DNA from 3 places in the Lysinibacillus sp. 2017 genome. Region 3 is predicted to be linked to each of the others. Evidence: riboswitches for the same ligand, from Rfam matches in the RefSeq annotation. Region 3 holds a riboswitch; each other region holds the start of a gene.
What was found. Region 3 has a riboswitch for S-adenosylmethionine ahead of DCE79_RS17375 (methionine ABC transporter ATP-binding protein). Riboswitches for the same ligand answer to the same signal wherever they lie in the genome.
Positions count from the first base shown of each region.

Region 1 (11,123 bases), 650 kb from region 3:
CACCAAAGCGATGCCCTGCACGACCGTTAATAAATGCTTGCCCGCTCGTTGCACCATATAAGCAAACATTCCCTGCAATGACGTTTGTTTCTTGCTCGCCCTTAATCGGTGCAATCGCTACTACTTTACCACCTGATAAACCTTTACCGAAATAATCATTGACGTCCCCAACAACACGCATCGCCATCCCGCGTGGTATGAATGCGCCGAAGCTTTGACCTGCATGCCCTGTGAATGAAAGTTGAATTGTATTGTCTGGTAAGCCGACTTCACCATATTTACGTGAAATTTCACTCCCCACAATGGTTCCCATTACTCGGTCTGTATTTTTAATTGGGTAGCTAAGTTCAATTGCTTGTTTGTCTGCAATTGCTTGCTCTACTTTCGGTAATAATTCACGTACATCGAAGCTTTCAGCAATGTGATGATCTTGCACTGTTTGCTTTGTACGTACCCCTTGCATTTGGTGAAGTAAAGCAGATAAATCTAATTGGCTTGCTTTCCAGTGTTGTTTTGATCGCTCTGAAATTTGTAATACATCTGTACGGCCAACCATTTCATCTACTGTACGGAAACCTAAAACACTCATGTATTCGCGCATTTCTTCTGCGATAAAGCGCATATAATTGACTACATGATCGGCGTTCCCCATAAATTTTGCACGTAGCTCTGGATTTTGTGTCGCCACACCAACTGGACAGGTATCTAAATGACACGCACGCATCATCACACAGCCTAATACGATTAACGGAGCTGTCGCAAAGCCGTATTCTTCCGCACCAAGTAGTGCCGCCATCACAACGTCTTTTCCTGTCATTAACTTACCGTCTGTTTCTAAAACGACGCGATCACGAAGACCATTTAGCATTAATGTTTGATGAGCTTCCGCTAAGCCAAGTTCCCATGGTAATCCTGTATGCTTAATCGATGTTTTCGGTGATGCCCCTGTACCGCCGTCATAACCCGAAATAACGATGACGTCCGCTGCACCTTTCGCCACACCAGCTGCGATTGTACCAACCCCTGCTTTTGCGACAAGCTTTACGGAAATACGTGCGTAACGGTTGGCATTTTTTAAATCATGAATGAGCTCCGCCATATCTTCAATGGAATAAATATCATGATGCGGTGGTGGTGAAATTAAGCCAACACCTGGTGTAGAACCACGAACATCTGCTACCCAAGGGTATACTTTGTTCCCTGGTAGTTGCCCACCTTCACCTGGCTTTGCTCCTTGCGCCATTTTGATTTGCAGCTCATCAGCATTCACTAAGTAATGTGATTTCACACCGAAACGACCTGAGGCAATTTGCTTAATGCTTGAACGGCGGTTATCCCCATTAGAATCCTTTGTGAAGCGAGCTGGATCTTCCCCACCTTCTCCTGAATTCGAGCGTGCACCTAGTTTATTCATCGCAATCGCTAATGTTTCGTGTGCTTCTTTCGATAACGAACCAAAAGACATCGCACCTGTTTTGAAGCGTTTAACAATCGAGTCTACCGATTCAATTTCTTCCATCGGTAATCGGCGCTCAGCCTTTTTGAACTCAAATAAATTACGTAAGAAACCGATGCGTTCTTCATTGGCCATTTCCGCATACATTCTATATAACCCGTAATCATTTTTCCGTGTTGCCCATTGCAGTGTATGAATCGTTTTCGGATTAAACGCATGGTGCTCACCATCTGCACGCCATTGGAAATCAGAACCCGATTGTAGCTCTGCACTTATTGATGCAATAGCAGCATCGTGACGACGTTTCGCCTCTTCGCCAATTGTTGCTAAATTAATGCCATCAATTTGAGATGCTGTCCCTGTAAAGTATTCATCAATAACCGCTTTTGAAATACCAACCGCTTCAAATACTTGTGCACCGCGGTAAGATTGCACTGTTGAAATACCCATTTTTGACATGACTTTTACAACACCATCTGCAGCCCCTTTACGGAATTTTTGAACGGCCTTTTCATACGAAACGTTTAAATGCTCTTTTTCAATAGCTTCTGCTAGCGTTGCGTATGCTAAATATGGATGAATGGCATCGACACCAAAGCCAATTAGCGCTGCAAAGTGATGCACCTCACGAACCTCTGCGCAATTGACAATGATGCTCGCATTTGTACGTAATCCAATACGCACTAAATATTGATGAATCGCACTTGCCGCAAGTAACACAGGAATCGTTAATTGTTTCGCGTCTTCTTCATAATCCGTTAATACTAAAATTGTTCTACCACCAAATATTGCGGCTTCTGCTTCCGTTTTAATACGATTTAATTCGATTTCTAAATTTTCAATATATTTGAGCGAGATTTCTGCTACTTGGAAAGCTTCCTCCTCGTTGTCTAGTAGTTGTTCATATTCTGCTGTCGTTAATACTGGCGTATCGAGCATAATACGGCGGGCATTCGTTGCTGTAGGATGTAAAAGGTCCCCTTCTGCTCCTAGAAGCGTCATCGTTGAAGTCACAACATGTTCACGAATTGAGTCGATTGGTGGGTTCGTTACTTGTGCAAATAACTGTTTGAAATAATTGAACAACGATTGCGGACGATTTGATAATACGGCAAGCGGTGAATCATTCCCCATGGAACCAAGTGGATCTTTTCCTTCTTTCGCTAAGGGGACAATATATTTTTGTACGTCTTCATATGTGTAACCATGAATTTTCTGGCGTAATGTTAAATCATTTACCTCTACGGCTTTTTCTTCACTTACGTCAAGCTGAATCATGTTTTCTTCAAGCCACTTTGCGTACGGCTCAGCTGTTGCCATTTCCGCTTTCAACTCTTCATCAGAAATGATTTTTCCTTGCTCCAAATCAATTAGTAGCATACGTCCCGGGCTTAAACGGTCTTTATACAAAATATCTTCTTCCGCATAATCAACAACGCCCGTTTCAGAAGAGAAAATCACGTGATCATCTTTCGTAACATAAAGTCTTCCTGGGCGTAAACCGTTACGATCTAAAATCGCGCCAATTTGTTTACCATCTGTGAAGCAAATTGCTGTCGGACCATCCCAAGGTTCCATCAAACTTGAATGGTATTGATAAAACGCTTTACGATCTTCTTCAATACGTGGGTTTTCCGTCCATGGCTCTGGAATCATCATCATTGCTGTTTGTGCTGGTGAGCGACCCGCTAATACGAAAAATTCAAACGCATTATCGAGCATCGAAGAATCCGAACCTGTTTGATCGATAATTGGTAATAACTTTTCTAAATCATCACCAAAAGCTTCTGAAACAAATTGTTGCTCCCGTGCACGCATCCAGTTAATATTGCCGCGAAGTGTGTTAATTTCTCCGTTATGAATGATGTAACGGTTCGGGTGTGCGCGTTTCCAAGATGGGAATGTGTTTGTTGAATAACGGGAATGCACTAGCGCTAATGCTGATACGAAACTTTCATCTTGTAGGTCAATATAAAAATCACTCACTTCTTCAGGAGCTAGTAACCCTTTAAACACCATCGTTTGACTTGAAAGACTCGGAATATATAATTCATAGCCTTGCTGTGCTGCCCAGTGTTCTACTTGTTTACGAATAACATAAAGTTTACGTTCAAACGCCTTTTCGTCCGCGGCTGTTGAACCAATAAACACTTGACGTACAACTGGTGCACTACTTTTTGCTATATCGCTTAAATTTTCTTTATTCGTAGGTACAATTCTCCAGCCGATTAGTTCCTGGCCTTCTTGTTCAATTAATTCGTTCATCTTTTGTTCAATTTTTTGCTCTTGAACTGCGTCATCCGTCAAAAAGATTTGGCCCACACCATATTGTCCTTTTTTAGGTAACTGTAAATCCGGACAGTTGTATTTAAAGAAAGCATCTGGAATTTGTACCATTAAGCCTGCGCCGTCGCCTGTTTTACCGTCTCCCCCACGTCCAGCACGGTGCTCTAAGCGACATAACATTTCTAAACCATTTTTCACGATGTCATGTGATGCAATCCCTTTTATGTTGGCATACATTCCGATACCACACGCATCATGCTCAAACTGTGGATCATATAACCCTTGCGCTATAGGTAACTGATGAAAACTCATAAAAATTCCCCCTCATTCTTCCATTACATATTTACATTTTAAAGTTATCAGAATAATATAAACAATATATAGTTTGGATAGGAACCATCTATTTTCTAGATTAATGGGGTGTAACTAGTGGAATTACGACAATTACGTTACTTTGTCGAGGTAGCAGAACGCGAACATATTTCGGAGGCAGCAGAGCATCTACATGTTGCCCAGTCTGCGATTAGTAGACAAATTGCCAATTTGGAAGAGGAGCTCGGAACGCCACTTTTTGAACGTATCGGACGTAACGTCAAACTAACACCAATTGGTAAAATTTTTTTAGAACACAGTATTACGGCTTTGAAGGCCATTGATTTTGCAGCCAAACAAGTAGAAGAACATTTAGACCCTGCAAAAGGAACCATTAAAGTCGGCTTTCCAACAAGCTTGGCAAGCTACGTCTTACCGACTGTCATCTCTGCATTCAAAAAAGAATTCCCAGATATTTCATTTCAATTACGTCAAGGCTCGTATAAATACTTAATTGAAGCGGTAAAAAATCGAGAATTAAATTTAGCATTGCTCGGTCCATTACCTCCTAAAGATGAGGCAATCGATACAACTGTCCTTTTTAGTGAGAGCATTTACGCCTTACTTCCAGCGACACACCCGCTCGCAAAAAAAGAGACTATCAATTTAATTGATTTACGCAATGACGATTTCGTACTTTTCCCTGAAGGCTATATTTTACAAAAAGTGGCGGTCGATGCTTGCCGTTCAGTTGGTTTTTTACCGAATATTACTTCTGAAGGCGAAGATATGGATGCATTAAAAGGATTGGTAGCTGCAGGTATCGGAGTCACACTTTTACCAGAAAGCTCACTCTATGATTCTACGCCGCGCATGACCGTCAAAATGCCAATCGCAATCCCAGTCATCCGTAGAAATGTTGGCATCATTGCACCAACAACAAGAGAACTTGCACCGTCTGAACAAGTATTTATCGATTTTGTATCGAAGTTTTACTCACGATTAACACGTTTTCAATAAAAAAATGCCTACTGTTAAAGAATATCCTTCAACAGTAGGCATTTTATATTTTAAAGATTATTTTGAAACCGGTACTACAGAGCCGCCCCATTCTTCAAGAATGAAATCTTGAATTTCTTTTGAATGTAATGCTTCTACTAATGCTTTAATTTCTTTTGAATCTTCATCACCAGATTTAACCGCGATAATGTTTACGTATGGTGAATCTCCAGACTCGATTGCGATAGAATCTTTTAATGGATTTAACCCATTATCGATAGCGAAGTTTGAGTTGATTAGTACCGCGTCGCCCTCTTCATTTTCATACATTTGCACTAAAAGTTCTGCTGCAGTATCCGCATCAAATACAAAGTTTTTCGGATTTTCTACGACATCTTTAATTTCTGCTTTTGTTTTATCAATTCCATCAGCTAAAGTGATTAAACCTTCTGCTTCAAGTAATGACAACATACGACCGTGGTCAGCTACTGAGTTTGAAAGTAAAATTGTTGCACCTTCTGGTAATTCACTTAAAGATTTATATTTTTTAGAGTAAATACCAATTGGCTCGATATGGATATTACCTGCATTGGCAAAATCATAGTCGAAATCGGCTTTTTGGCTTTCGAAGTACGGAATGTGTTGGAAGTAGTTGGCATCTAAATCACCAGACTCTAAATCTTTGTTTGGTAATACGTAATCCGTATATGATTCGATTTCTAATTCGATGCCTTGCTCCGCTAAAATTGGTTTTACCTTTTCTAAAATCACGGCATGTGGTGTATTTGATGCACCGACTACTAATTTGTCATCATCGTTGCCACATGCTGCTAATGCTAATACAGATGCCCCTAAAATAACGCTTGATAATAATTTTTTCATTGTTTAAAACCCCTGTCTTGTTTTGTTTTTACGCCTTCGTTTTTCCAAAACTTTTTTATATTCAGTAAATTACATTTGTAGACGCTCGCTCATTTCAAACTTGCGTCTACTTTGTTTCAGTTAAACAAAGGCAATTTATAATTACGGCCTTTAAGCCCCTAACTATCGCTTGTCTACTTTTGTCGTAATGTAGTCACCAATATATTGAATGATGAATACCACTACTAAAATTAAAATGGTTGCCATTAATGTAACGTCTGTACGATTACGTTGGAACCCGTCTAAGAAAGCTAAGTTCCCTAAACCACCAGCTCCGATAATTCCCGCCATTGCTGTATAACCAACTAAAGCAACCGCTGTTACGGTAATGCCTGAAATCAACGCTGGTAAGCTTTCCGGAATCAGTACCTTCCAAATGATTGTTGAAGTTTTCGCACCCATTGAACGAGCTGCTTCAATAACCCCTTTATCAATCTCACGTAGTGCAATTAGAACCATGCGTGCATAGAACGGTGCAGCTCCGATAATGAGTGCAGGTAGCGCGGCATTCGCTCCACGAATTGTGCCTAATAAAAATTTAGTAAATGGAATTAATAAAATGATTAATACGATAAATGGAACCGAACGGAAAATGTTGACGATGGATCCAGTTAAAAAGTGAGCCACTTTGTTTGCCCATAACTGATTGTCACTAGTTAAAAATAAAACAATCCCAATTAAAATTCCTAATATGAACGTGATAACCGTTGCAACAGTTGTCATATACAGAGTTTCGTATGTTGCGTCTAACATTTTACCCCAATCGACATTTGGAAGTAATTGATTAAACATGTTCAATCACCTCCGTTTGAACTTCGTGCTGTGCTAAAAAGTTTAGTGCTGCTTTTACCTCGTCAGCTGGACCGTCGATATGGATATACAGTGTTCCAAGTGAACCACCATTTGTCGTTGAAATTTTACCGTGCACAATATTTACGACAATATCGAATTGTTTGATAATTTGCGAGATAACAGGTTGCTCTGTCGTTTGACCAACGAAGCTTAATTTGACGATTTTCCCAGATGGGTAGTTTGCGATAATTTGTTGTAAAGAGGCTTGCGTTTCTTGTGTTGCACCTGAAGCTTGTGATACGAAATTTTTCGTAATTGGTGCTTGAGGTTGTTGGAACACTTGCAATACATCGCCTTGTTCTACCACTTTCCCCGCTTCCATGACTGCTACGCGATTACAGATTTTGCGAATCACATGCATTTCATGTGTAATGAGGACAATTGTTAAGCCAATTTTTTTGTTGATGTCGAGTAAAAGTTCTAAAATTGAATCCGTTGTTTCTGGGTCTAAGGCTGATGTTGCTTCATCACAAAGTAAAACTTCTGGGTTGTTAGCTAATGCGCGGGCAATGCCGACACGTTGCTTTTGACCACCTGATAATTGTGATGGATAGGCTTTTCCACGACCAGCTAATCCTACTAGTTCAATTAGTTCTGAAACTCGTTTCGCACGCTCATTCTTTGAAACACCCGCGATTTCTAATGGAAATGCGATGTTTTCTTCTACTGTACGTGACCAAAGTAAGTTGAAATGTTGGAAAATCATACTTATTTTTTGGCGCGCATCACGTAGCTTATTACTTGATGCCTTTGAAATATCTTGACCGTTGACAATGACTGAACCTGATGTTGGCTTTTCTAATCCATTTAGAAGGCGAATCATCGTACTTTTACCAGCGCCACTATAGCCGATAATACCGAAAATTTCTCCATTTTTAATCGATAAGCTTACTTGATCAACAGCCGTTAATTGACCGCTCTTTGTTTGGTAAACTTTCGTTACGTTTTGTATATCAATCATCGCTAGGACTCCTTTAACTAAACTAACTACCCATTACTTTTTAATGCTGCGACTATTTTGCTTTATTTCTACCTAATAAAAACAAAAAAACCTTTCTACAAAGACAAGTAGAAAGGTTATCACATCTGTATGTTGAACCGTTCTCTCATCTCTCAAAGTTAAACTTTGTGTGAATTGGCACCTTTGCATAAATGCAGGTTGCCGGGCTTCATAGGGCACTTCCCTCGACCGCTCTTTATAAGAGTAACGCTATTTAGTTTGTTTATTATGAATTTCACTTTAACACGCTAAATTGTATACGTCAATTACTTTTTAATATTTCATACAAAAACGGTACGGATTTAAACGCATAAACTTTTTCCTTTATTTGACCATGTTCGGTAATGATTAAACAAGGCACACTTTCAATCTTTAATTCATAAGGTAAGTCTTCTAAATAATTGATATTTGCCATTCCTAAAGGTAAATCAGGTAATAACACCTCAATAACTTCCAAAAATTTCTTTGAAACATCGCATGTACCACACATAGGTGTATAAACAAAAAATGCGGTTTGTTCTTTTTCATTCATTAATTGCTGCCACTGAGCTCTCGTCCATTGTTCCATTGTGATGTCATCCTTCTTGTACTGAAAATTTCGCTTCCTTTAAAAGCTGCACTAAGACGCTTGCAGGTGTTTCTGCAACCTCTCGATACACTTCTGGAATAATGACATGCTGTGCTTCGGAGTAAGTTCGTCTCATAAGCTTACGCAACTTTTCTCCATTACGATCAGCATCAAACATTGTCACCATTTCATAATGCTCGTACACAGACAATAAATCAATTAAACCGTCTTCACTAATCGTGCCATTTGTACATAATATCACAACGGGCTCAGCTAGAAGTGGCGCGACTTTTAGTTTATCCGAACGCCCTTCGACGATGATGCATTTGTTCATGGTATACCTCCTTTTTCTATGTATATTATCAGATTGAGTTATTAAAATTTATACTATCGCTTTTCAATGAAAAAAGCACTAAAACCCAGAAACCCGGATTTTAGTGCTTCAAATAGTAATTCTTATTCTTCGATTAATTCAGCGTAATGGTCTGCACTCATTAATTCTTCAACTTCTACTTCATTCGTTAATTCAACTGTAATCATCCATGCTTGTTCGTATGGAGATTCGTTTACGTATTCTGGGTTATCAGAAAGTTCCTCATTGATTGCAACAACTTTACCAGACACTGGTGCGTATAGTTCAGAAACTGTTTTTACAGATTCAACGCTACCGAATGGTTGGTCTTTAGCAATTTCGTCGCCTACTTCTGGTAGCTCAACGAATACGATGTCACCTAATTCCGCTTGAGCGAAGTGTGTAATACCTACTGTTGCTTTACCGTCTTCAATTTTTACCCACTCGTGTTCTTTTGTATAACGTAATTCTTTTGGTGTGCTCATGAGAAAACCTCCAAGTAATATGTAGTACATTCATGTTCAGTTTGCCATATTTCGTTCGGAATTTCAATAAGATTAACGCTTTATTTCCAATTTTCTACGAAGTCAGACTCCTTAAATCCTAATGTTAATTTTTTACCATCTGTAACAATAGGACGTTTAATTAACATGCCATCTGATGCGAGTAACGCTAATTGTTCTTCTTCAGACATATTCGCTAGCTTGTCTTTTAAACCAAGATCACGGTACTTCATGCCGGATGTATTGAAGAACTTTTTAAGCGGCAGTCCACTTGCTTCATAATATGATTTTAATTGTTCTTTAGAAGGAGTTTCTTCCACAATATGAACACTTTCATAGTTCACACCGTTTTCATCGAGCCATTTTTGTGCTTTTTTGCATGTTGTACATTTCGGATATTGAATGAATTTTATTGTCATAAAAGTGCTCCTTTTTGTCAGTAACTTTCCACCTATTGTAACGGATACTCTATAACAAAGCAAAAAACGGATGCAGCGTCCTGCACCCGTTTTTCTTTAATTCAATCAATTACACATCGGCATAATTACCTTCTGGCCCAGTATTTGAACCCCTGCTGAAAGTAGTTATTAAACTACGTATTTTTCTGCTTCTATTAATTTCACAGATGCTTCGCGTTTTTTAGGAATTAAGTTGTAAGGGTTGTTGCGCGTTAATTTGCGTAATGCTGAAAGAATCATACGTGCATTATCGCCTTCAACTGAAGCAAGTAATGTTAATTTTGCTTCTTTTTCGATTTCTGCAAATGCTTCTTGGCAGAAAATTTGCGTATAAAGAATTTTTTGAGCTGCTTTTTCTTCACCGTCACGTGCGATTGCTTTTTGTGTACGGATTACAGCTGATTCCATTGCATATAATTGGTTCGCAATATTGGCGATGCTTACTAATACTTCTTGCTCTGCATCTAATTTTGCTCCAAAGCGTTGTGCAGCTGAGCCTGCTACTAATACGGCAATTTTCTTCGCGTTTTTCACTAAGTATTTCTCTTGTTCTAACGCTGCGTCACCGATTTCTTCAGGCATTAGCATTAATAGCTCATTTTGTAACTCTTGAGCAACTTGTAATAGAGGTAACTCACCTTTTAATGCTTTTTTCATGAAAGTACCTGGTACGATCATACGGTTAATTTCGTTTGTACCTTCGAAAATACGGTTAATACGAGAATCGCGGTAAATGCGCTCTACTTCGTACTCAGCCATAAAGCCGTAACCACCGTGTAATTGCACTGCTTCGTCAGCTATGAAGTCTAATGTTTCAGAACCAAATACTTTTGCGATTGAGCATTCGATTGCGTATTCAGCGATTGCACCTGCAATTGCTTTTCCGTCTTTTTGCTCTGCTTCAGATAATTGGCTTAAACGGTCTTCGAAGTAACCTACAGTACGGTAGTTTAATGACTCAGACGCATAAATGTGAGAAGCCATTGTTGCGATTTTATCTTTTGTTAAGTTGAAATCAGATAATTTTGTTTTGAATTGTTGACGTTGGTTTGTATAAGCTACAGCAAGCTCGAATGCACGTTTAGAAGCTCCTACAGTACCTACTCCTAATTTGTAACGTCCGATGTTTAAGATGTTGAACGCGATAACGTGACCGCGACCGATTTCACCTAGTACGTTTTCAACTGGTACTTGTGCATCTTCTAAAATTAACGTACGTGTTGAAGATGATTTAATACCCATTTTCTTCTCTTCTGGACCTACAGAAACGCCTGGGAATGTACGCTCTACGATGAAACCTGTAAATTTATCGCCATCGATTTTTGCGTATACTACGAATACATCTGCGAAACCAGCGTTAGTAATCCATTGTTTTTCACCATTTAATACGTAGTGCGTTCCTGCTTCATTTAATTT
Region 1 covers NZ_CP029002.1:2,904,439-2,915,561, forward strand. Annotated here, with positions in the region: gene gltB (glutamate synthase large subunit) at 1-4,054, opposite strand, end outside; gene DCE79_RS14290 (glutamate biosynthesis transcriptional regulator GltC) at 4,172-5,074, shown strand; gene DCE79_RS14295 (MetQ/NlpA family ABC transporter substrate-binding protein) at 5,132-5,935, opposite strand; gene DCE79_RS14300 (methionine ABC transporter permease) at 6,098-6,766, opposite strand; gene DCE79_RS14305 (methionine ABC transporter ATP-binding protein) at 6,759-7,787, opposite strand; SAM riboswitch class I at 7,930-8,031, opposite strand; gene DCE79_RS14310 (thioredoxin family protein) at 8,089-8,394, opposite strand; gene DCE79_RS14315 (toprim domain-containing protein) at 8,402-8,728, opposite strand; gene gcvH (glycine cleavage system protein GcvH) at 8,851-9,231, opposite strand; gene DCE79_RS14325 (arsenate reductase family protein) at 9,312-9,668, opposite strand; gene DCE79_RS14330 (acyl-CoA dehydrogenase family protein) at 9,837-11,123, opposite strand, start outside.
Region 1: it holds a riboswitch for S-adenosylmethionine, as region 3 does, so the genes downstream of both, DCE79_RS14305 (methionine ABC transporter ATP-binding protein) here and DCE79_RS17375 (methionine ABC transporter ATP-binding protein) in region 3, are expected to answer to the same signal.

Region 2 (11,123 bases), 1.7 Mb from region 3:
TAGCTGCTGAAACTTCCATTGGTTGTATGATCGCTGGCAATGCTGTAAAAGAACTAAAGCCAATCGATAGAGCGATAGCGGTTTTTAAAAATTGTTTCTTCATGTTGTTTCCCCCTAAAGTTTTGACTCCTATGACTCTAGCATAGAAATTTGGGTGTTCTTGGAGGAAATTGTTACCAGCATCGTTTTAAGGTTGTGAAATCCGTTGGCACTATGGGCGTCATAGCGTTAATTTACATCTTCATTACAAATGTTTCATTTGTTAGATTATGGCGTTACTAGAGAAATTTATGGTAGTTTTCTTTGGAAATCGATTCAAATTTATGGAGATTCGTAGTTAACTATTACATGCACAACATTTTGTCGCTATAATATTACGAGAGGTGAAGAAAATGTTTGTTTCAGAAACTACAGTAGAAATCCGTTATGCCGAAACCGATCAAATGGGTGTTGTCTACCATGCAAATTATTTAATTTGGGCCGAGCTTGGTCGAACAAAACTTGTAAAGGATCTTGGGTTTGATTATGCAAAATTAGAGGGTGATGGCTTTATGTCTCCTGTTATAGATTTTTCGATACAGTATAAGGCTGCGATGCGTTACGGTCAGATTGCTACGGTACGTACATGGATTGAAGAACATTCAAAAGTACGTACAACATATGGCTACGAAATTTTACATGAAGATGGCACAGTTGCGGCAACAGCAACGTCTCAGCATATTTTAGTGAAAAAAGAAAACTTCCGTCCGACAGCCTTAAAAAGAATTGATCCAATTTGGGATGCAAAATATACAGAAGTTGCACGAATAAAAGCATAAATGAACACGCAAAGTAATTAAAATTGCTTTGCGTGTTTTTCCTTTTGTAATCAAATGATATCAAATACTTAATTTTAACGAATGAAAGTTCGCTTTTAACTTTCGTGACTAGTTGAAAATTGGTATAATAAAATTTATGACTATATAGAAAAGGGAGGTGTGTTCATGGCACAGAATACAGTGGCGCTCGAGCAAATGCGTTGTCATATTTTACTTACAAATACTGCGCGTGAAGCGATGAAGGAGCATGTTCCCGATGAACACGCCTTTTTTAATTTACAGCAATATTTTATTACTGCGATTGAAAAGGTTTCTGTTGAAGATGAACAGACGCATTTAACGCTTTATTTTGATAATGACAAAAATACTAAATTAAAATCGAAATTTGATGAACGCGTTGTCATTATGGATTGCGTGTTTGATGTTAAAAACGGGCTTGTCGCAAAAAGCTTCCGTTCGCGCGGTAAAGGTACGCCTGTCATGACGAATCGACGGGCTGCGATGAAAATTCATTTTGTACCTTCTCGTATTAGTGGGCATACCTATCAAGAAAAATTTCTTGAAGCCATTGATCAATTACCGATTGCCCAGGAACGATTTGATTATGTTAATAAACGAATTTCGAGCTGGGAAGGCTATTTAAAAGTACTGAATAAAAATGCGGATATAGACGATATCACTGCTCGATTTACATCCGTTACATATGATGCTGATTTTTCTCATATGACGATGCGCATTTCAAATGTAGAAAACAAACAGTGGAAGCAGTTGGAAGGCTTAAGTGCGCGCCTTCGTGGATATGTACAAGAAATTGGAGACGTGGTCAAGGCACGCCGTGGTGAAAATACAGTAGAAATTCAATTAAAGCCATTTTACAGTAACTTAGCACGTAGAAATGAACTAAACTTCCAATCTGAAGACGTGGAATTCTCAAATGCAGCAACGAAATCACAATTAAAACGTTTATTAAAGGGCTTTGAGCGCTTAAAAGAAGGTTTGGCAGCGAACGCCAATTTGGAAAACATCTTATTTGAAGATAAGCCAGTCATTGCGGAACGAAAAAAAACGAATACAATCGATTTTCATAACCAGTTAAACCCTTATCAGCAGCAGGCTGTAGAAGGTGCGATGAGTGCAGAAGATTTATACGTTATTCAAGGTCCCCCTGGAACTGGGAAAACGACAGTTATTTCGGAAATTTGCTATCAAAATGCCAAAGCAGGTTTAAAAACGCTTGTCGCATCACAATCCAACTTAGCGGTCGATAATGCGTTAAGCCGCTTACTTTCAAATAAGGATATTCGAATTTTACGCTATGGCCGTACAGAAAGTATTGAAGAGGAAGGCAAAAAGTTCATTGAGGAGAATGTAGCAACCTATTGGCAAAAGCAAACATTTGAAGCTATTGGACATGAAATTTCCCTTCATTCAAAAAAAGAAGCCTTACTAAATGAGCAAATTACTGCTGCTCAAATGGAAATTCAAAGATTAGAAGAAAAACAAAAACAGCTAAAAAAACAAATTGAGCAAAAAGAAGCAGCAAAAGCCGAGCTTCATGTGTTGGCAGATAAAATTTCTACTTTGAAAAAAGAGCTATCTACAAATAAAAAATCATTAGAAGAAAATGAACAAACTCTTGAAAAATTAACGAACACATACGAAATGGTCGCCAGTAGTGTTGAAAATTTTGCCGCGCAATTAGCAGCTGGGGAAACGGCTGAAGAGTTAAAAGAAAAGAAATTGCAATTACTGCAAGCACAGGAAACATATGAACTTCATATTCAAGAAAGCAAGTACATCGCACAATATAAGCAATTTGAAGCACGTATGCAGGCAGTGGAGCAAAAAATACTTCGTGCGCAAGAAACAACGCAATATGAGCAATTAATCGATAAAATTGCATCATTAAAAAAAGTTTACGAAATAGAAGAGTTTATGACTCAATACGGGATTCGCCGCAACTATGCAATGGACCGACTATTAACGGCACTTGAACGTATTCAACCGCAAATGGAACAGTATAAGCCAATAAAGGATGTGCGCGAACGTTTACAAAAAGCACTAAATTATAGTGAAACGGCACTTGGAATTCATATAGATCCCGTTCAATTACCGATGAATCATAGCTATTCAATGGAGGAAGTTCAGGAATTTTTAACAAAGTTAAGCATGGCATTCCGGGATCGTAAAGTGACACCAGCAAATGGTACTCGTTCTATTCAGGGCATTCATTATCGCATGCAATATATGGATCATTTAAACGAAAAATATATGGATGCAATTCGCGAAACGGTATTAATTTTTGAAAAGCTAAAAGAAGAAATTAGTATTCAGTTCAAAGAGCAAAATAGTGAAAAGGCAGAAGTTTTAACGAAGCTTCATCAAGAAAAGCAAACCTATGAAAATCAGTTGAATGTGCTTAAAACGAGTATGAATCCTTCAATTGACATCACACAGTCAGTAGAAGAGCTTCAGGACGGCTTAGCAACGAATGAATTAGAGCAAGTGAAAGTTGAGACACAGCTTGAAAATCGAGTGAAAATCGAACAGCAGCATATGCAAAAATCTGAAGAGCTTACGGTATTAACTGAACAACTAGCCCTTGGGAAAGAAGCAATTGAACCGCTAACCCAATTAATAAAAGAAATTAACGTGCAAGGGATTCAGCTGGAAAAACGCCGTGAAGAACTGGAACAATTAACGAAAATGAATCCAGAGCAAGCGATTATTGAAGTGAATAAAAACATCACACAGCTAAATACACAAATTACTGAACTACAAGTAAAAATCGAATTGCTACCCGTAACGCAAGAATTGCAAAATGAGTGGCACGGGTTACTGGAACAAGCGAACGCACACGATTTAGAGGAAATCCGCAAGCTATATGTAAAGCATGCAAATGTCATTGGTACAACCTGCGTAGCATCTGCGAATAAAGCGTTTATGGACAACTATCCAACCTTTGATGTTGTGATTATTGATGAAGTTTCAAAGGCTACACCGCCAGAACTTTTACTACCGATGTTAAAAGGTGCGAAAATTATTTTAGTAGGGGATCATCATCAATTACCACCACTTGTTGGTGATGCGACATTTGAGGAAACACTTGAGCAAGTCGTAAAAGAAAGCACAACGTTCGAACAAAAACGTGAGCTTGAAAAGTTACTCGAAGAATCACTGTTTGAACGTCTCTATAAAAACTTACCGAAACAAAACAAAACAATGCTTGCCTTGCAATATCGCATGCATAAAAATATTATGTCAACTATCACACCGTTTTACGAAAATGAAACAGAAGGCTTACAATGTGGTCTAGAGGATTCAGATGCCGTACGAGATCACTATCTAGAAACATCTAAAATTTCGCGTAAGCATCATCTACTATGGCTTGATATTCCGAACAAAAAGCCTTTCTTTGAAGAACGCATGAAGGAAGGCTCAAGTTTATTTAATACAGCAGAGCTGGAACAAATTAAATCACAACTTATCGAATTAAATGAAGCTACCCTCCGCGCCAAAGAGCAAGGACTTATCCCACAAGATGCTTTAAAATCCGTTGGGGTAATCTCGTTTTATGCAGAGCAGGTTAAGCGTATTAACCGATTGATAGAACAAGAAATTTCAGTGCCACATTTGCATATTCGTACAGGTTCAGTCGATAAGTTCCAAGGGATGGAGATGGACGTTATTATCGTCAGCATGGTGCGTAATCATGATAATGAGCGCGGTGAAATTGGTTTTGCGAAAGATTATCGCCGTTTAAACGTAGCATTATCACGTGCGCGTGAATTATTAATCATGATAGGTAGTACTGACATGTTTACAAAACGACCAAAACAAGCTCAAACGAAAGCAATGTATGCGCATGTATTAAATACAGTTAAAGAACAAAACGGTTATTTTACAACTTAATGAAGGGAGCACATCATGGATTTACAAAGCCTTGAACAAAAATTAGTAAAAGAACTACAGCAAAATCCTAATATAGAAGTTAAGCAGCAAATGCATTATGCCATTCCAATCCATACGTTAGAAGTAAGCTATCATCCAGTGATGCGTAATGCGATGGACATCTTAATGAAAATGATGTTGCTATCCTTTCAAAAGGCTAAGCTAAAAAATGCTGAGTTATTGGCGGACATTTTACTTGTAGAACCGTTATTTATCCACGATTTAACGAGCAAAATGCTACGACTCGGGATGATTGCAAAAGATGATTATTATGCTTTAACTGCTAAAGGACAAGCTCAGCTACAATCGGGGATTTTTGAAGAAGAGCTTGAATTAACGTCAAGTTATATCCAATATAGCCCGATCCATCAATCGATTTTAGATGGGGATTTAGAAGCTTTTATGGATTTAGAGGAGTTTCCTGAAGTATTTCCTTATATTGAATCTGAAGAAATTGATGCCATTGAAGAAGCAATGCTTGTCGATTATTTGCAGCAAGATCTTTCAAAACAAGAAGTAGCTGAAGATGAAATACCTACATTTATTACGAATGTAACGTCTACAGAATCGATACAAATCAATGATATTCCTGTACTTTGCTTTGTCTTATATGATAAAAAGGATGAACGTTTTATTGCCCGTGTGTTTAACACATTAACTGGTGCATGGGATGAAACGATTGAAGCTTTACTATTTGCGAATGAAAAAGAAAAATGGCTAGCATAAACAATTATTTTTAGTGGACAAGTACGTATTCGTTTCAAGTAAGCTCTCATAAGAAAAGGCATGGTTACACGCTATTCTATAAAAGTTTGTTTATTAAGAATTATTGCAAAATTACCTGTGACATGTTACTATTAATAACAATTAAATATGACTTATCACGAGAAGCAGAGGGACGGGCCCTGTGAAGCTTCAGCAACCTCTAATCCAATTAGAAAGGTGCTAATTCCAGCAAGGACTCAGATTCCTTGAAAGATAAGAGCGAGCGTTAACCTCTCATTCTTTTGCTGGAATGGGAGGTTTTTTGTGGTTAAGACGATTATAGGGGGAACCGTGCTATGCCAATTAATATTCCGAAACAATTGCCAGCTGGTGAATTATTGAAAAAAGAAAAGATTTTCGTGATGGAAGAGGACCGAGCAAAAACACAACAAATTCGTCCATTAAATATTTTAGTATTCAACTTAATGCCTGAAAAAGAAAAAACAGAGCTCCAAATTTTACGACTTTTAGGGAATACGCCGTTGCAAGTAGATGTGACGTTTTTAAATACAGCAACCTATGAATCTAAAAATGTGTCCAAATCGCATTTAGATACGTTTTATCAAACCTTTGAAGAAATCAAGCATCGTCGTTATGATGGCATGATTTTTACCGGTGCACCAGTCGAGAAAATGGCTTTTGAAGAGGTTGGTTACTGGCAAGAAATCACGAAGGTTATGGATTGGGCGGATAAAAATGTAACGTCGATTATGTATATTTGTTGGGGCGCACAAGCTGCACTATATCATCATTTCGGCATAGGAAAGTTCGAATTACCAAAGAAATGCTCGGGTGTGTATTCACATGTTATTACTGATTTAACTACGGATTTAGTGCGCGGATTTAGTGATGAATACGTCGCGCCACATTCACGTCATACGTCGGTTTCTATTGACGAAGTGCGAGCAAACCCTAACTTACGTTTACTTAGCTATTCTGATGAAGCAGGTGTCTTTATCGTACAATCTAAAAACAATAAGCATATTATGATTACGGGCCATTTAGAGTACGATGCTACCACGCTTTCTGATGAATATTTCCGGGATATTGAAAAGGATCCTGAACATACAGAGATTCCGGTGAATTATTTTCCAAATAATGACCCACTACAAACACCGAAAAATAGCTGGCGTGCGCATTCACATTTATTGTTCTATAACTGGTTGAACTATTACGTATACCAAGAGACACCTTACGTTTGGCATTATGTCGACGAAAATTTGGACTATCATATTTAAAATGAAAACGCGAAGAAAACAGTCAATGTTTTCCTCGCGTTATTTTATTTTATTTCAATGCAACCCAAGCGCGGTCGCGTTCAATTTGTAAGCTTACCGATCGACCGAAAAATTCACCTAACGTTTCTTCAGTTACAATTAATTCCCGTTTCCCAGTTACCATGTTTTTCCCGTCTTTCATTAACAATACATGGGTGAAACAAGGTAGGATTTCTTCTACATGATGTGTCACATAAATGAGTGTTGGACCATCTTCATCTTCAGCAATTTGTTCAATTGTTCGTAGTAAATTTTCCCGTTCAATTAAATCTAAGCCACCACATGGTTCATCTAATATTAAAATTTCAGGCTCTGCCATTAATGCCCGAGCTATTTGTACTCGTTGCTTTTCACCTTGAGAAAGTTGTTCAAATGGCTTATTGGCTAAATGCTGACAGTTAAAATGTTTCATAATAGAGACTGCCTGTTCGATTTCTTCGTCTGTAACTTTTTCAAATAGACGAAGTGCACCAAATTTCCCACTTAATACAATTTCAATCGCAAAATCATGCCAGTTAAAGTTATCAATCATGGCATTACTTACCCAACCGATGCGTGTACGAAGCTTTGGAATATATGTTTGACCATACGTTTCACCAAGTACTTGCACCGTCCCGTCATTTGGCCAAATATAGCCGTTAATTACTTTTAATAATGTCGTTTTACCTGAGCCATTCAAACCAAGAATTGCCCAATGCTGACCTTTTTCAACATGCCAAGATAAATTATCTAAAATGACTTTTTCATTTCGATATAAATGGATATTTTCAATATGTATCATAAGAGACACCTCCACCTATAACTATGCACCTTTTCAAAAAATTCAGAAAGTTATTTTTGAACATAAGCTTAATTCTTTGTATAAAAAAAGAAAACGAACAAAATGCTCGCTTTCTAGCTAAACTGATTCTATTAAATTACCGCGCTTTCTACACCCGTTGCACGATAAAAAAGCTTTTCATTTAATTTGAGAGCCCATTGAACGATTGGTCCGAGTCCAAATGCCATAAATACTGTGCCAATACCAACGGGACCGCCTAATGCGAAACCGATAATTGCAACACTTACTTCCATTGTTGTACGTGCGCGTGTGACTGACCAGCCAACACGGTGTACAAGAAGTAACATTAATGTATCGCGAGGACCGATACCGATATTTGCTACCATATACATTCCGCAGCCTAAGCCTAATAGAATGACACCCATTATAAATGCAATACTTTGCTCTAGCCAGCCATGTGCATCAGGCAAGAATAACAGAAAAATATCCATGAAAATACCAGTTAAAAACATATCTAAGTATGTCCCTACTTTTGGTAAGCGTTTTGAAAACATCGCGTCAATCGCTAAAATAATTAACCCTAATATAATAGACCATGTCCCAACGGTTAAGCCCAATTTGTTGGATAGTCCAATGTGAAGCACATCCCATGAGCCCACACCGAGCATTTGTCCCTTAATAGTAAGCGCAATACCTAAAGATAATACAATGATCCCTGCTAAGAAAAAAGTACATCGCCAATATAATGCTTGATTCGATTTCAATTGTTATCCCTCATTGTTCAAAAAGTCTAAGTCGTCTTAAGACATTATAACGATTTCTTATAAAAAAAGGGGATAACAATCTATTCGAAAAATTTAAATTATTCTTCGTAAGAATAGCTTAATTCATCATTCACAGCATCGACATCGACAACTAAATGATGCTCGTTAAAAAACCATTCATCTGCCTTTTCAATATAGAAGTGAATGTCATTAATCACTGTTTCAATGCCAATTTCATGTGGCTGTTCGCGATTCATTCCTAAAGAAAAACCTTCGTGAAATGGGGAAGAACCTCCGTAACGTGCATAAAAACGAATCGTATCACCTTTTTCAACTTCCATTTCACGATGGAACCATTCAATTGCTTCTTTTGATAGTTTGATTTCCATATGCTCACCTCTAAAATCATTATGCCTTAAAAGCGTGAATCTTTCAAAAACAAAAAACTCTCTCGTAATGAGAGAGTTAGAAACCTTTAATTTTAGGTTCTGTACCGTTTTTAATACGCTTAATATTTTCACGATGACGATAGAAAATAAATCCAGCTAAAAAGGCTACTAATATAAGTAATGCTACTTCACCTTCAACAAACCAATAAACAATAACGTAGATAATCGCTGCTGAAGAAGCAGTCAATGATGCGAAACTAACCATCTTCGTTAATTTTAATGCAATTAAAAATACAACTAGTAGTATTAAAAATAGCGGTAATTGATAGCCTAAAATAATACCAGCGCTTGTTGCAACGGCTTTACCTCCGCGGAAACTAGCGAAAATCGGGAACATATGACCGACAGCGGCCACAATGCCTAAAATAAGAGGGTGAATTGTACTGTTATCAAATATAGGTAAGAGCGGAAGAAGAACTGCTGCTGTCCCTTTTAAAATATCCATCAACAGCACGGCAATGCCTGGTTTTTTTCCTAACACACGGAATGTGTTGGTCGTTCCTAAATTGCCGCTACCTTGTTGGCGAATATCTGTTTTGTAAAAGATTTTACCAATCCATAAAGCAGAAGGAATGGAACCTAATAAATAAGCACAAATGAAAATTACTGCATTGATCAAGAGTTGTGCTCCTTTCAATTTTAAGAATTACTACTTGGTACTAATAGTATGTAATGAATAGTTTACACCGTTTTTATATAGAAGGAAAGAGGTATTATTTAAATCCCGCGTTATCCAAAAAGTATGACATCTAGCTCAAGGCTTAAACAAATAGAAAGGATAGGAGGGAGGTTATGAGCCTGTAAAATCCCGATTGATTCATTCATCTAACAATACGTTAAGGAAGAGAAAAAAACGAATAATTAATGTTTCGTTTTATCAAAATATTTTGCATTTGCAGGAAAATAGTTACATTTAAGCGAAATGAGCTAGAGGATATGCTTTAAAAGCGTGGTTGTTGATGATACAATTAGTCTTTGCAAAGCCTAATTTGTTACGTCGATCATTGACACTTCTCATTTTTGGCAGTACGATTAGGATGATAACAGAACGTTTGTTTGTATTTTTGGAGGGGATTACAATTGGTAAAAAACCAGACCGGTATTTCTTATAATGAAGATGCCATTCAAGTATTAGAAGGTTTAGAAGCCGTACGAAAAAGACCGGGGATGTATATTGGTTCTACTGATAGCCGAGGTCTTCACCACTTAGTGTATGAGATTGTAGACAATGCAGTGGATGAAGCACTTGCTGGATTTGGGAATCATATCATCGTTAAAATTCATGGAGATAATAGTATAAGTGTTCGAGATTTTGGTCGTGGGATGCCTACAGGTATGCATAAAATGGGCAAGCCTACACCAGAAGTCATTTTCACTGTGCTCCATGCTGGTGGTAAATTTGGACAAGGTGGTTACAAAACAAGTGGCGGTTTACACGGTGTTGGTTCATCGGTTGTAAACGCTTTATCGGTATTTTTAGAAGTTACGATTCACCGCGAGGGTCAAATATATCGTCAACGCTTTGAAAATGGCGGAAAACCTGTAACCTCACTTGATACTTTAGGAAAATCAAAAGAAGTAGGTACACTAGTTCATTTCTTACCAGATCCATCGATTTTCTCTGTCACGAAATATAATTACGATACTTTGGCTGAACGTCTACGTGAGTCAGCATTTTTATTAAAAGGGCTAAAAATTGAGTTAATTGATGAACGTGGCGAAGGTCAACAGGATGTTTTCCATTATGAAAATGGTATTGAAGCGTTTGTTACATATTTAAATGAAGAAAAAGACGTACTACATCCAGTGAAATATGTGGAAGGTATACTACAGGAAATCGAAGTTGAATTTGCTTTCCAATTCAATGATGCATACTCAGAAACAATTCTTTCATTTGTAAACAATGTCCGTACGCGAGATGGTGGTACACATGAAACGGGTGCGAAATCTGCATTAACACGTGCGTTTAACGAATATGCCCGTAAAGTAGGCTTATTAAAAGAAAAAGATAAAAATTTAGATGGCTCGGATATTCGTGAAGGATTAACGGCTATTATTTCCGTTCGTATTCCAGAAAATATACTTCAATTTGAAGGGCAAACGAAGGGCAAATTAGGTACGTCTGAAGCACGTGCTGCTGTTGATACGGTTGTATCTGAACAACTAATGTACGTATTAGAAGAAAATGCTGAATTATCATCATCACTTGTTCGTAAAGCTATTCGTGCACAGCAAGTTCGTGAAGCTGCACGTAAAGCGCGTGATGATGCACGTAATGGCAAAAAGAAAAAGTCTAGCACACTTCTTTCAGGTAAACT
Region 2 covers NZ_CP029002.1:1,895,619-1,906,741, reverse strand. Annotated here, with positions in the region: gene DCE79_RS09135 (C40 family peptidase) at 1-103, opposite strand, end outside; gene DCE79_RS09130 (acyl-CoA thioesterase) at 393-818, shown strand; gene DCE79_RS09125 (AAA domain-containing protein) at 984-4,730, shown strand; gene DCE79_RS09120 (nucleoside-diphosphate sugar epimerase) at 4,746-5,495, shown strand; SAM riboswitch class I at 5,645-5,754, shown strand; gene metA (homoserine O-acetyltransferase MetA) at 5,831-6,772, shown strand; gene DCE79_RS09110 (ABC transporter ATP-binding protein) at 6,822-7,592, opposite strand; gene DCE79_RS09105 (YczE/YyaS/YitT family protein) at 7,724-8,356, opposite strand; gene DCE79_RS09100 (HesB/YadR/YfhF family protein) at 8,455-8,745, opposite strand; gene plsY (glycerol-3-phosphate 1-O-acyltransferase PlsY) at 8,822-9,424, opposite strand; gene parE (DNA topoisomerase IV subunit B) at 9,886-11,123, shown strand, end outside.
Region 2: it holds a riboswitch for S-adenosylmethionine, as region 3 does, so the genes downstream of both, metA (homoserine O-acetyltransferase MetA) here and DCE79_RS17375 (methionine ABC transporter ATP-binding protein) in region 3, are expected to answer to the same signal.

Region 3 (11,123 bases):
GAGTAAATTGCTGCAGCAGAACCCGCTGGACCACCACCGACAACTAATACGTCAAATGGTTCAACATTTTCAAACTCTGAACCATCCGATACTTCACCAAGTTTTGTTAAAATATCTTCTAATTCCATACGACCGCCACCAAAGTTTTCGCCGTTTAAGAATACTGTTGGTACCGCCATAATGTCGCGCGCTTGAATTTCTTCTTGGAATGCGCCACCTTCGATCATCGTATTTGAGATGTTCGGGTTTAATACAGACATAATATTTAATGCTTGTACAACGTCTGGGCAGTTGTGACAAGTTAAGCTTACGTACGTTTCGAACTTCATCGTTTTTTTAATCGCTTGAATACGTTTTACAACTGCCGCATCTACTTTTGGTGCACGACCTGAAACTTGTAATAACGCTAAGACCAGCGAAGTGAATTCATGGCCAAGTGGTAGCCCTGCGAATACCACACCCGATTCTTCGCCCGCTTTATTCACACTGAAGCTTGGTGTACGATCTAAAACGGCGTGTTGCACGGTAATGCGTGGAGACATTTTTTCAATTTCTTCTACTAGCTCTAACATATCCCCGGATGTTTTATCGTCACCCACGCTTACTTTTAGGACAAGATCCCCTTCAAGCATTGTTAAATATTGTTGTAATTGTGTTTTAATTTGATTATCTAACATTGTCTTTGCTGCTGCATGAACACTGCTTATTGTTTACTTTCAAAAAATAAGTAGCCATTCTCTCTCTAATACAGCAAGCTGTTCACCTCTTTTCATCTATATGTAAAGATAGAGAGCTTACCTTGAATTTTCCCTAATTAAAAATAGAGCGACAAAAATCAAGCCATGAAGGTTGTTTTTGCCGCTTTGTGTGTTGTTATTTAAAACGAAACATCGTTCAAACTTAAAATTATAGTTTACCTACTAAGTCTAAGCTTGGAGTTAAAGTTTCGCCGCCTTCTTGCCATTTAGCTGGGCAAACTTCACCTGGATTTTTACGTACATATTGAGCTGCTTTAATTTTGTTAACTAAAATTGAAGCGTCACGGCCAATACCACCAGCATTGATTTCGTAAGCTTGTACAATACCATCTGGATCGATGATGAATGTACCACGTTCTGCTAAACCGTCTTCTTCGTTTAATACGTCGAAGCCTCGAGAGATTGTGTGCGTTGGGTCACCAATCATGATGTACTCGATTTTGCTGATTTTTTCAGAAGAATCGTGCCATGCTTTGTGAGTGAAGTGAGTGTCAGTTGATACTGAGTAAACTTCTACTCCTAAAGATTTTAATGTAGCGTATTCGTTTTGTAAGTCTTCTAATTCAGTTGGGCAAACGAAAGTGAAGTCTGCTGGGTAGAAGCATACTACTGACCATTGTCCTTTGAAGTTTTCTGAAGATACGTCGATGAATTCACCGTTTTGGAATGCTTTTGCATTGAATTCTGCAATTTCTTTACCGATTAAAGCCATTTTAAATTTCCTCCTTATATATGCGTAAATCATCTTTATAATTATTATAAAATAATTATTATTACCATCTAGAATTATCTTACATTATTCAACTTTCGTCAACCTTCCAAAGCCAAATATTCCTCTATGTTCACAAATACTCCAACTAAAAACTTATGGACACCTCAAATAATATTTATAACAGAATAGATAAAAAATCTACAATACAACGATAATTATATGTTTAAAGCAAAGTTATTCTACTTCAATGGATTTCACTTTTAAATTTAAAGATTGCTTTTTCCCAAAACAAAAAGAAGAAGTTTCTCACTTCGTTGAATCCTCTCCTTTTTAACCTTCATATTTTCTCGCTTATCTACATGTTCACATAATAATTGAGAAAATCATAAAATATGTTCTAATTTTTCTGTATGTCCTACTAACATATCAAATAGCAAATTCAATTGTTTTAAAGACACCAACCATGGATAATAGCTCTTCACTATTTGCTGCATTACTTATTAAAAGGAGCACACTATGCACCTTATTAAGAACACAAAAAAACAGTAGCACAGGCTACTGTTTTTAGTTTGTAAATGATAATACGGCATTTTTATAGTTTGCTAATTTGTTCGCTGCCTCATTTTTTGTTGTGTATTCGAACATACGAATATCATTTGGATTATTGAATACTGTTACTACCCACATGGTTTATCGCTCCTTTTATTTTGTATATGATAATACGGCGTTTTTATATTTTGCTAATTCTTTAGATGCTTCATTTTTCGTTGTATATTCGAACATACGAATATCATTTTGACTGTTAAAAACGGTTACTACCCACATGTTTCATTTCTCCTTTGATTTCAAATCTGTATTATAAAATCGTTCATTCCCCAATGACTTTCGCGACTTGTTGTATAACACCTTACTTGAATCCCATTCTACTCCGATTTCTTTAAAAAGAAAGTGAAATCGATAGCTTTTCACAATGTATTCATAATTAAAACGCTTTCTTTGAACACTTTGTGACACTCGTTTTTTGGAGGTCTAAAACACAAAATAGAAAATTAAATCTTTAAACAGCATCTTCTGTTGTAGTACAGAATAAAAACGCTTTCTTTTAAAACAAAAGGATAATTATTACATTTATAAGGTGCATTACCTTGTTTATTTGTTAAAAATACATCGTTTTAGGGTATGTGTAATATACGTATTCCTATCTATTTAGAGGCAGGTGACTTATGAAGGAAGAACAATTAGTAAATGAAGGTTACCGAAAATACATTGGCGATCATATCGATGTATTTTTTACCGATATTTGTGAGCGTTCAGGAAATTGTGTCCGTGGGAGTCCTAATGTTTTTGATACAAAGCGAAAGCCGTGGATTATTGCAGACGCTGCATCAACCGATGAAGTAGCTGCCGTCATCTGGAGCACTTCAATATATTCGAAAAGAGGGATAAACCATTGCAAATTTTAATTGAGGAAAAACGTGTAATTGCTACAGAGAATGGTAAAGAGCTTGGGGAGATGACCTTCGTTAAGTCTAGTGACCAATTTTTCATTATTGATCATACAGGTGTTGCCGATGAGGCACGTGGTCGTGGTGTTGGACAAGAAATGGTGAAAACTTTTGTTGAGTTTGCACGAGAAAACGGCAAAAAAATCGTTCCACTTTGTCCATTTGCGAAGGCACAATTCACCAAAAATCCTAACTATGAAGATGTATTAGAGTAAAACCAAAACGCTTCGTCGATTATATAATTAGACGAAGCGTTTTTTGTTTACTATTACTGCGCTTTTCGATTTAAAAAGCCCATCGCGATGTTCGTCCATTGCTCGACTTCCGCTTGCTTTTGTGCATCGTTTTGAACATTCTTCACAATGGCTAGCGTCGCTTTTTGTGTAGACTCAGACACTTCATTTAACATATTTCCTGAATCTTTTACCGATTGGACAAGAGCTTGAAACGATGTTTTCTTATAGTCAATATCCGTTTTCATTCGGTCCACCGTTGACGTAAGTGCCGTTGTTTGCGTTTGAACTCCGTTTAGCTGCTTTTGAATCCCCTCTACATGTGACAAAATAATTGTAATCGTATTTTTTAGCGGGACAACAACGACTGCAATACATCCAACTAAAGCAACGACTGCAACGATTAAAATAATAACGGTAGCTAAAAGCCATGGATTCATCTTTATTCCTCCTTTTCAATGAACTATTATCTTATATTTTATTATAATTACCCTCATTTTTACTAATTTATCCGTTCCATGTTCCTACCTTCAAATTAGTTTCATCATGAACTTTAATAATAACATCTTAAAAAAAATTTTTTCTGAAAATTTAAATATAGTTATTGACAATAGAATTACTTGGATTTAAGATTAAGAACATATCAAACGCAACTGAATATATTTTCTTATCAAGAGAGATGGAGGGACAGGCCCTTTGAAGTCTCGGCAACAGCTATTTTAGCATTGTGCCAAATCCTGCAAGTGTAAACTTGGAAGATAAGATCAAAAGTGATGAAGTCTATTCAACCTTTCGTATCTTATTTTTTATGATACGAGAGGTTTTTTTGTTTTAAAAATAACTTTTGCAAGGGAATGAAAGTAGGTTTTTAAATGATCGAATTTTCAAATATATCAAAGACATTCAAAATGAAAGACCGTGAAGTGCACGCTGTTAAAAATGTAAATTTAACGGTACATAAAGGAGATATTTTTGGCATTATCGGTTTTAGTGGCGCAGGAAAAAGTACGTTACTGCGATTAGTTAATTCTCTAGAACAGCCAACAACCGGCTCCATTACCGTTAACGGTACGGACTTAGCGAAAATTTCTCAAAAAGAGCTTCGTCAATTGCGACGAAACATCGGAATGATTTTCCAGAACTTTAACTTAATGACCTCGCGTACTGTAGCAGGAAATATCGCTTATCCATTAAAACTTGCAGGCAAATCCAAAAGTGAGATTGAGCGAAGAACTGCAGAATTATTAAAGTTTGTTGGGTTATCTGAAAAAGCAAAGGATTACCCAGAACAATTATCAGGCGGACAAAAGCAGCGAGTCGGAATCGCTCGTGCACTTGCTACAAACCCTGATATTTTAATTTGCGATGAAGCAACTTCCGCGCTAGATCCTGAAACAACAGCGGATATATTGAGATTATTAAAACGCGTGAATGAAGAACTCGGGATTACTGTCTTACTAATTACACATGAAATGCATGTCATCCAAACGATTTGTAATCGTGTTGCTGTTATGGAAAATGGACAGGTCATTGAAAGTGGCAATGTCTACGACGTTTTCACCCAACCACAACATCCGACAACACAACGCTTTATCCAATCTGTACATCAAGATATGCCATCCGAACACATTTTAAAAGAATGGAAGCAATCTGGTGGACAACATTTATACCGAATATTATTTAAAGGCTCATTAACTCATAACCCATTACTTTCTGAAATTACACAAAAACATCAAGTACCGTTCAATATCATTTACGGATCGGTACGAGAATTGCAAAATAAAATGTTTGGCAATCTTCTCGTTTCATTTAAAGGTAATGATGCACAAGTGAACTATGTAATAGAAGAACTTTCACAAATTGTAGAAGTAGAGGAGGTTTTATTAAATGAAGGTTGATTGGAATACATTTTGGCCGAGGATTGCAGAAGCAACAGGTGAAACACTTTTTATGGTCATTTTAACGCTTCTTTTCGGTTCAATTCTTGGTATAACGCTAGGTTTACTTTTATTTGTTACAAGAGAAAACAATATTCTTGAAAGCAAAATTACATTTAACTTACTAAATATCTTAATTAATATTATTCGACCTGTTCCATTTATTATTTTCTTAGTGGCTATATCCCCTCTCACACGCTTAGTAATGGGGACCACAATTGGAACATCCGCAGCCGTCTTTCCAATGACCATTGCTTCTGCATTTGGGATTGCACGAATTGTGGAAACAAATCTTATTGGTATTGACCCCGGTGTTATAGAGGCAGCAAAAGCAATGGGAGCCAGCCCGTTTCAAATTATTTTTACGGTGTTAATCCCTGAAGCACTTGGACCTCTAATTTTAGGTTTAACATTCGTCACAATTAGTTTAATCGACTTTTCAGCAGTAGCAGGAACAGTTGGTGGAGGTGGTTTAGGTCATATCGCAATCACTTACGGTTACCAACGATTCGATACAAGTGTCATGATCGTCACCGTCATTATATTAATTATTCTTGTACAACTTGCACAATGGTTAGGCAACGCATTAGCAAAAAAAATATTAAGACGATAGGAGCAAATCATTCATGAAAAAATTATTATTTTTAGTATTCACAGCATTAGCAATATTTACCTTAGCAGCCTGCGGAGATGAGGAAAGCAGCGTAGTAAAAATTGGTGTCAACGGTGCAGATGGTGCACAATGGCCAATCTTAAAAGAAAAATTGGCTAAAGAAGGCATCGAAATTGAATTAGTTGAATTTGAAGACTACATCTTACCAAACAACGCATTAGCACATGGCGATGTTGATTTAAATGCATTCCAACACATTTCATTTTTAGCTAGCTATACAAATGAAAGTGGCAACGATTTAATTCCATTAGGCTCTACCGTGTTTGCACCACTTGGGTTATATTCAAAAAAAATTACAGATATCAATGAAATTAAAGAAGGCGACAAAATTGCCATTCCTGACGATGCATCAAACCAAGCACGTGCATTACGTTTATTAGAATCAGCAGGATTTATAGAACTAGCAGACGACTTCGGATTATTTGGGGATCCAACAAAAATTACAGCAAACAAATTAAACTTAGACATCATTCCAATGACAGCTCAACAAACACCACACGTATTACCAGATGTAACGGCCGCTATCATTAATAACGGGATTGCTGGTCAAGCTGGTCTTAACCCAGGGGAAGATCCAATTTACCGTGAGTTAAGTGAGGATGAAAGTGTCTTCCCATATGTCAACATTATTGCTGCACGTGCAGAAGATAAAGACAATGAAGTATATCAGAAAATTATTGAAGCCTACCATACAGAAGAAATTGAAAAAGCCATCAAAGAAGATACAAAAGGTGGCCAAGTTATAACGATTTTATCAAATGATGAATTACAAACTACATTCAAAGAGTTAAAAGAGATTTCTAAATAAGGGGGATTTTAAAATGACAATTACAGTTGACGGCAGTGCACGTATTTCACAATCAATTCAACAAAATAAGGAAAAATATATTACGGTAAGTAAAGCAATTCATGCGAATCCAGAAATCGGCAACAAAGAATTCTTCGCCAGTGAACAGCTCGTTCAAGTATTACGCGACGCTAATTTTGAAGTAGAAACAGCTGTGGCAGGCCATGAAACAAGCTTTTATGCCGTAAAGGATAGCAAAAAACCAGGGCCAACCATTGCATACTTAGCAGAATATGATGCATTACCTGGTCTTGGCCATGCTTGCGGTCACAATATTATTGGTGTAACAAGTACAGCCGCTGCCATTGCCTTAGCGGAAAACGTAAGTGAAATCGGTGGGAAAATTGTTGTACTTGGAACACCTGCCGAAGAAGGTGGCCCGAACGGTAGTGCAAAAGGTAGCTTCGTTCACCACGGCTATTTAAAAGATGTCGATGTCGCGCTTATGCTCCACCCTTCTGGTAAAACAGGGGTAACGAATGAATCACTTGCTGTAGATCCATTAGATTTCCATTTTTACGGAAAAGCAGCACATGCATCCGGCTCACCCGATAAAGGGATTAATGCACTTGATGCAGTCATTCAATTATTCAATGGGATTAACGCGCTTCGTCAGCATGTACCATCCGATGTACGTATTCACGGCATTATTACACATGGTGGGGATGCACCAAATATCGTACCAGAATATGCAGCTGCACGATTTTATATCCGTGCTCCTTCTTGGCCAAAAACGGAAGAAATATCAAACAAAATCCGTAAAATTGCAGAAGGTGCAGCACTTGCTACTGGTGCTACAGTAAAAATCGAACGCTTCCAAAACGAAGTAAAAGACCTTGTTGTAAACGAAGTGGTCGATCAACAATTAGCCAGTAAATTAAGCAGTCTTGGAGAAAACGTACATCCTCGTGGTCATCGTTCACTGGGTTCAACTGATGCTGGTAATATTAGCTATGAAGTTCCTACTTCACACGGCTATATTAAAATTGGACCAGATGATTTAATTGCCCATACAAACGAATTCCGTGAAGCGGCCAATTCTGACTTGGGTTATCAGGCACTCGTAACAGGTGCAATCGCTTTAGCGCAAACTGGCTATGAATTTTTACAGTCCCCTCAACTAGTCGAGGAAGCAAAGGCAGCTCACCAACAAGCTTTAAAAGAAAAAGCATAATTAATAAAAACAAAGATTATCCCCTTTCCTTTACAAAAAGAAAAGTACAATTTCGTGTAATACGAAATTGTACTTTTTCATGTTTATAAATAGCGACGCGCGCCAGAATAATTCTTTTTATATACGCCTTGGTTCAACGGTTCGATTTTTACTTTCGATGCATAGTGTGGTGCATGAAGCATTTGGCCGTTACCAATGTATAAGCCTACATGGTACACTTTCCCCGTTCCGCCATTATACGCAAAGAATACTAAATCCCCTGGCTGTAAATCTTTCTTTGCTACGGCCTTGCCACCTGTTGCTTGATAGAACGAATCACGTGGAATCATGATACCGTGTGCACGGTATACTGCATATAAAATTCCCGAACAATCATAGCCCCAAGAGGAAGTACCGGCCCATAAATACGGTAAATTCAAATAGCGCTTTGCCTCATTCACAATGGTCGAAGCAGTCGGTTTTGGAACATCGCTATACTTTTTGTATGATTTGGCATCAGATTTTTTTAACAGCTTAATCCCTGTACTTGGTGTTTGAACATGATAAAACTGGTTGTCTTCTTTAATGATTGGTAAAATCGTTGCGTAACTGATTTCAATGTATTTAGTTTTTTGATCTTTATTCAGTAATGTTGCTTTTTTAGCTGTCACAATGGCAATTGAACAATCATCATAATTTTTAGTTGTAGACGTTATATGACGTTTGGATACCCAACCTGGATAGCCCGCTTTTGAATACGGAACATATTGATCGTTTAACGCAACACGCATCCAGTTCCCTTGCTCAGCAATCACAGTCACCTTATCACCAAATAACGCTTGTGTATCTGTACGTCCAACAAGCCATTTCTTTTGGCTAAGTGACATAGAAGGAATCCACTTATCGTAATTCACTGGATTTAGTGTAGAAGGAAGATCCACTGCTCGAGATTGATTGCGTTTGTTCCATAAGTTTGCAACCGAAACATCGACTTGATATGTTTTCTTTCCTACTTCACGTTCACAGCTTTTTGGTTGTTCCTGTGGAGTTGGAATTGGCCCCGGAGTTGGAGTTATTATTGGTTCTGGCTCTTTTTCATCGTCCACTTCTTTTACTGGATCTTTTTGACGCAATGTCGGATCTAAAATTCGTGCCATAAATGTCGTGAAGTCAGAACGAATCATCTTTGCATTTGGTCTAAAAACACCTTGTTTACCGACAAAAATAATTTCATTTTCAACAAGTGCTTGAATTGGAGCTGCTGCACTATTTGTTACAGGAACATCTTTAAATGTTTGAATGGCTTTTCCTTCTAGATGGAATGCCTGTGCTAGCAATATTGCAGCTTGTGCACGTGTTAATGGTCCATCAGGATTAAAATTACCGTTTATATCTTTCATAATGCCTAATTCTGTTACAGTAGCGATAATTGGCATACGCGGATCTTCCTGATCAACATCGTTATATGTAGGGATTGTACTTGTCTGAGTAGTTACATTTAATGCACGTACAATCATTTCAGCTGCCTCATAGCGTGTAATCGCAGTAGTTAAGCGAAAATCCTCATTTGGCTGCTCTGTTAATACCCCTTTACTAATTAAAACCGTAAATTCTTTATGTAGATGATGATTATCTGGTACGTCCGTATACATTTGAGCATTTGCTATCGATGAAATACCTGTTAATACAAAGCAAATTATCACAAATTGAATTAATAACCTTCGCATCTTTCACTCTCCTCTTCAAATATAATCAAAAATTGGAATTTCCTTAAAAACACCTTTTTAACTATACCCCTATTTTCACTTTACTTTCTACTATTATATAAATTATATTCATTTCGATAAGTTAATAATTAACAAAAACTATTACTTTACTGATATGTATATACTACACTTGGGTCTTTTGTTTTCACGTGGAACAAAAAATAAAAATAAATTACTAAAAAATAATTAATTTTTGCTTTTCTAAGTACAAAAAGACGCTAGGGATGTAATTCGTCCGAATTTTTCCTAGCATCTATTTTCATCTAGTAGCCTCATCCCTTATCGATTCATTGCAATGATTTGCTCAGCGATATATTCCCAACTAAAATGGACACCTTCTGTTAACCACCACATAATAATGCCAATAATAGATGCCGCTAAAATATCGATGGAAATAATATCCTTCTTTTCTTCACGCACAACAATCGCATCTTTCAAAAGCAAATGCATTTTCTTTTTCCTTACCGTTTTAGCATTTATTTTAACGGTATTTATGCCGAATAAAAAACAAGTGACAGAGTGAAAAAAGAGAGTTGCTCGTAATTGGGCAACTCTCTTTTCGTATTTGTACATCTGACTATCCGTTCAAATAATTCTTATTAAAATTAAATGAATTTTGTAATTTTCTCTACTGCAATACGTGATGTGCCACGCGCTGGTTCAGCTGCTTCACCAATCGCAATTAGTAGCACTGGAATTTCATTTTGTGGTAAATCGAATTTCTCAGCAAATTTCACTTTGTTAAAGCCGCCCATTGGCACTGTGTCGTAGCCAAGTTCTTTTGCTAACAGCATGATTTGCATTGAAATAAGACCCGCATCAAAATGAACGATATTACTTACTACTTCTGCTGGTAAGCCGCTATATAATTTCAATGTATTTTCAATCATCATATCCGCAATCTCGCGTGGCATAAAGCCTTGCTCGAAGTTTGCGTTATAAATTTCTTCTGCGTTTTTGTACATTTCAACATCTGCTAATACTGCGATTATCGCTGATGATGTTTCAATTTGTTCTTGGTTATTACCGATTGCACGAAGCTCTTTTTTCACTTCTTGATCTTGAATAACAAGGAAACGCCAAGGTTGTGTGTTACTTGATGATGGCGCTGAAGAAGCATCCTTTAATAATTGCATTAACGTTTCTTGAGGAATTGTCACGCCCGCTTTATATTTACGCACAGATTTACGCTCGTGCATTAATTGTTTTGTTGAAGTAGTCATTGTTGTTGTCATGTATATACTCTCCCATTTAGTTAAATTTAAAGTAGCCTAATGAACTAGGCACTTCATTTTAGCATGGGGGAGTTGGTTTCCCATAAAATTATGCTTAGTAGAGTATTTCACTTGGTTTTATTATTCAAAACGAATTAAATACATCGCTTTGTCTGGCCCTTCACCGTTCACGACCAGCGTTCCCTCTTTTGTAAATCGTGGCAAAACAAGGCGCTCTTTAATACTTGGTAGGGTAGAAATTCGTTCTAATTTTCCATCCCTAGTTTCAAATAGCTGAACAGTATTACTTTTACCTTTTTGAACT
Region 3 covers NZ_CP029002.1:3,551,171-3,562,293, forward strand. Annotated here, with positions in the region: gene ahpF (alkyl hydroperoxide reductase subunit F) at 1-677, opposite strand, end outside; gene ahpC (alkyl hydroperoxide reductase subunit C) at 907-1,470, opposite strand; gene DCE79_RS18875 (hypothetical protein) at 2,035-2,157, opposite strand; gene DCE79_RS18880 (hypothetical protein) at 2,173-2,295, opposite strand; gene DCE79_RS17360 ((4Fe-4S)-binding protein) at 2,694-2,933, shown strand; gene DCE79_RS17365 (GNAT family N-acetyltransferase) at 2,921-3,190, shown strand; gene DCE79_RS17370 (DUF948 domain-containing protein) at 3,244-3,648, opposite strand; SAM riboswitch class I at 3,873-3,973, shown strand; gene DCE79_RS17375 (methionine ABC transporter ATP-binding protein) at 4,081-5,106, shown strand; gene DCE79_RS17380 (methionine ABC transporter permease) at 5,096-5,758, shown strand; gene DCE79_RS17385 (MetQ/NlpA family ABC transporter substrate-binding protein) at 5,772-6,626, shown strand; gene DCE79_RS17390 (M20 family metallopeptidase) at 6,640-7,839, shown strand; gene DCE79_RS17395 (NlpC/P60 family protein) at 7,923-9,545, opposite strand; gene DCE79_RS17400 (TetR/AcrR family transcriptional regulator C-terminal domain-containing protein) at 9,864-10,022, opposite strand; gene DCE79_RS17405 (nitroreductase family protein) at 10,190-10,819, opposite strand; gene DCE79_RS17410 (hypothetical protein) at 10,940-11,123, opposite strand, start outside.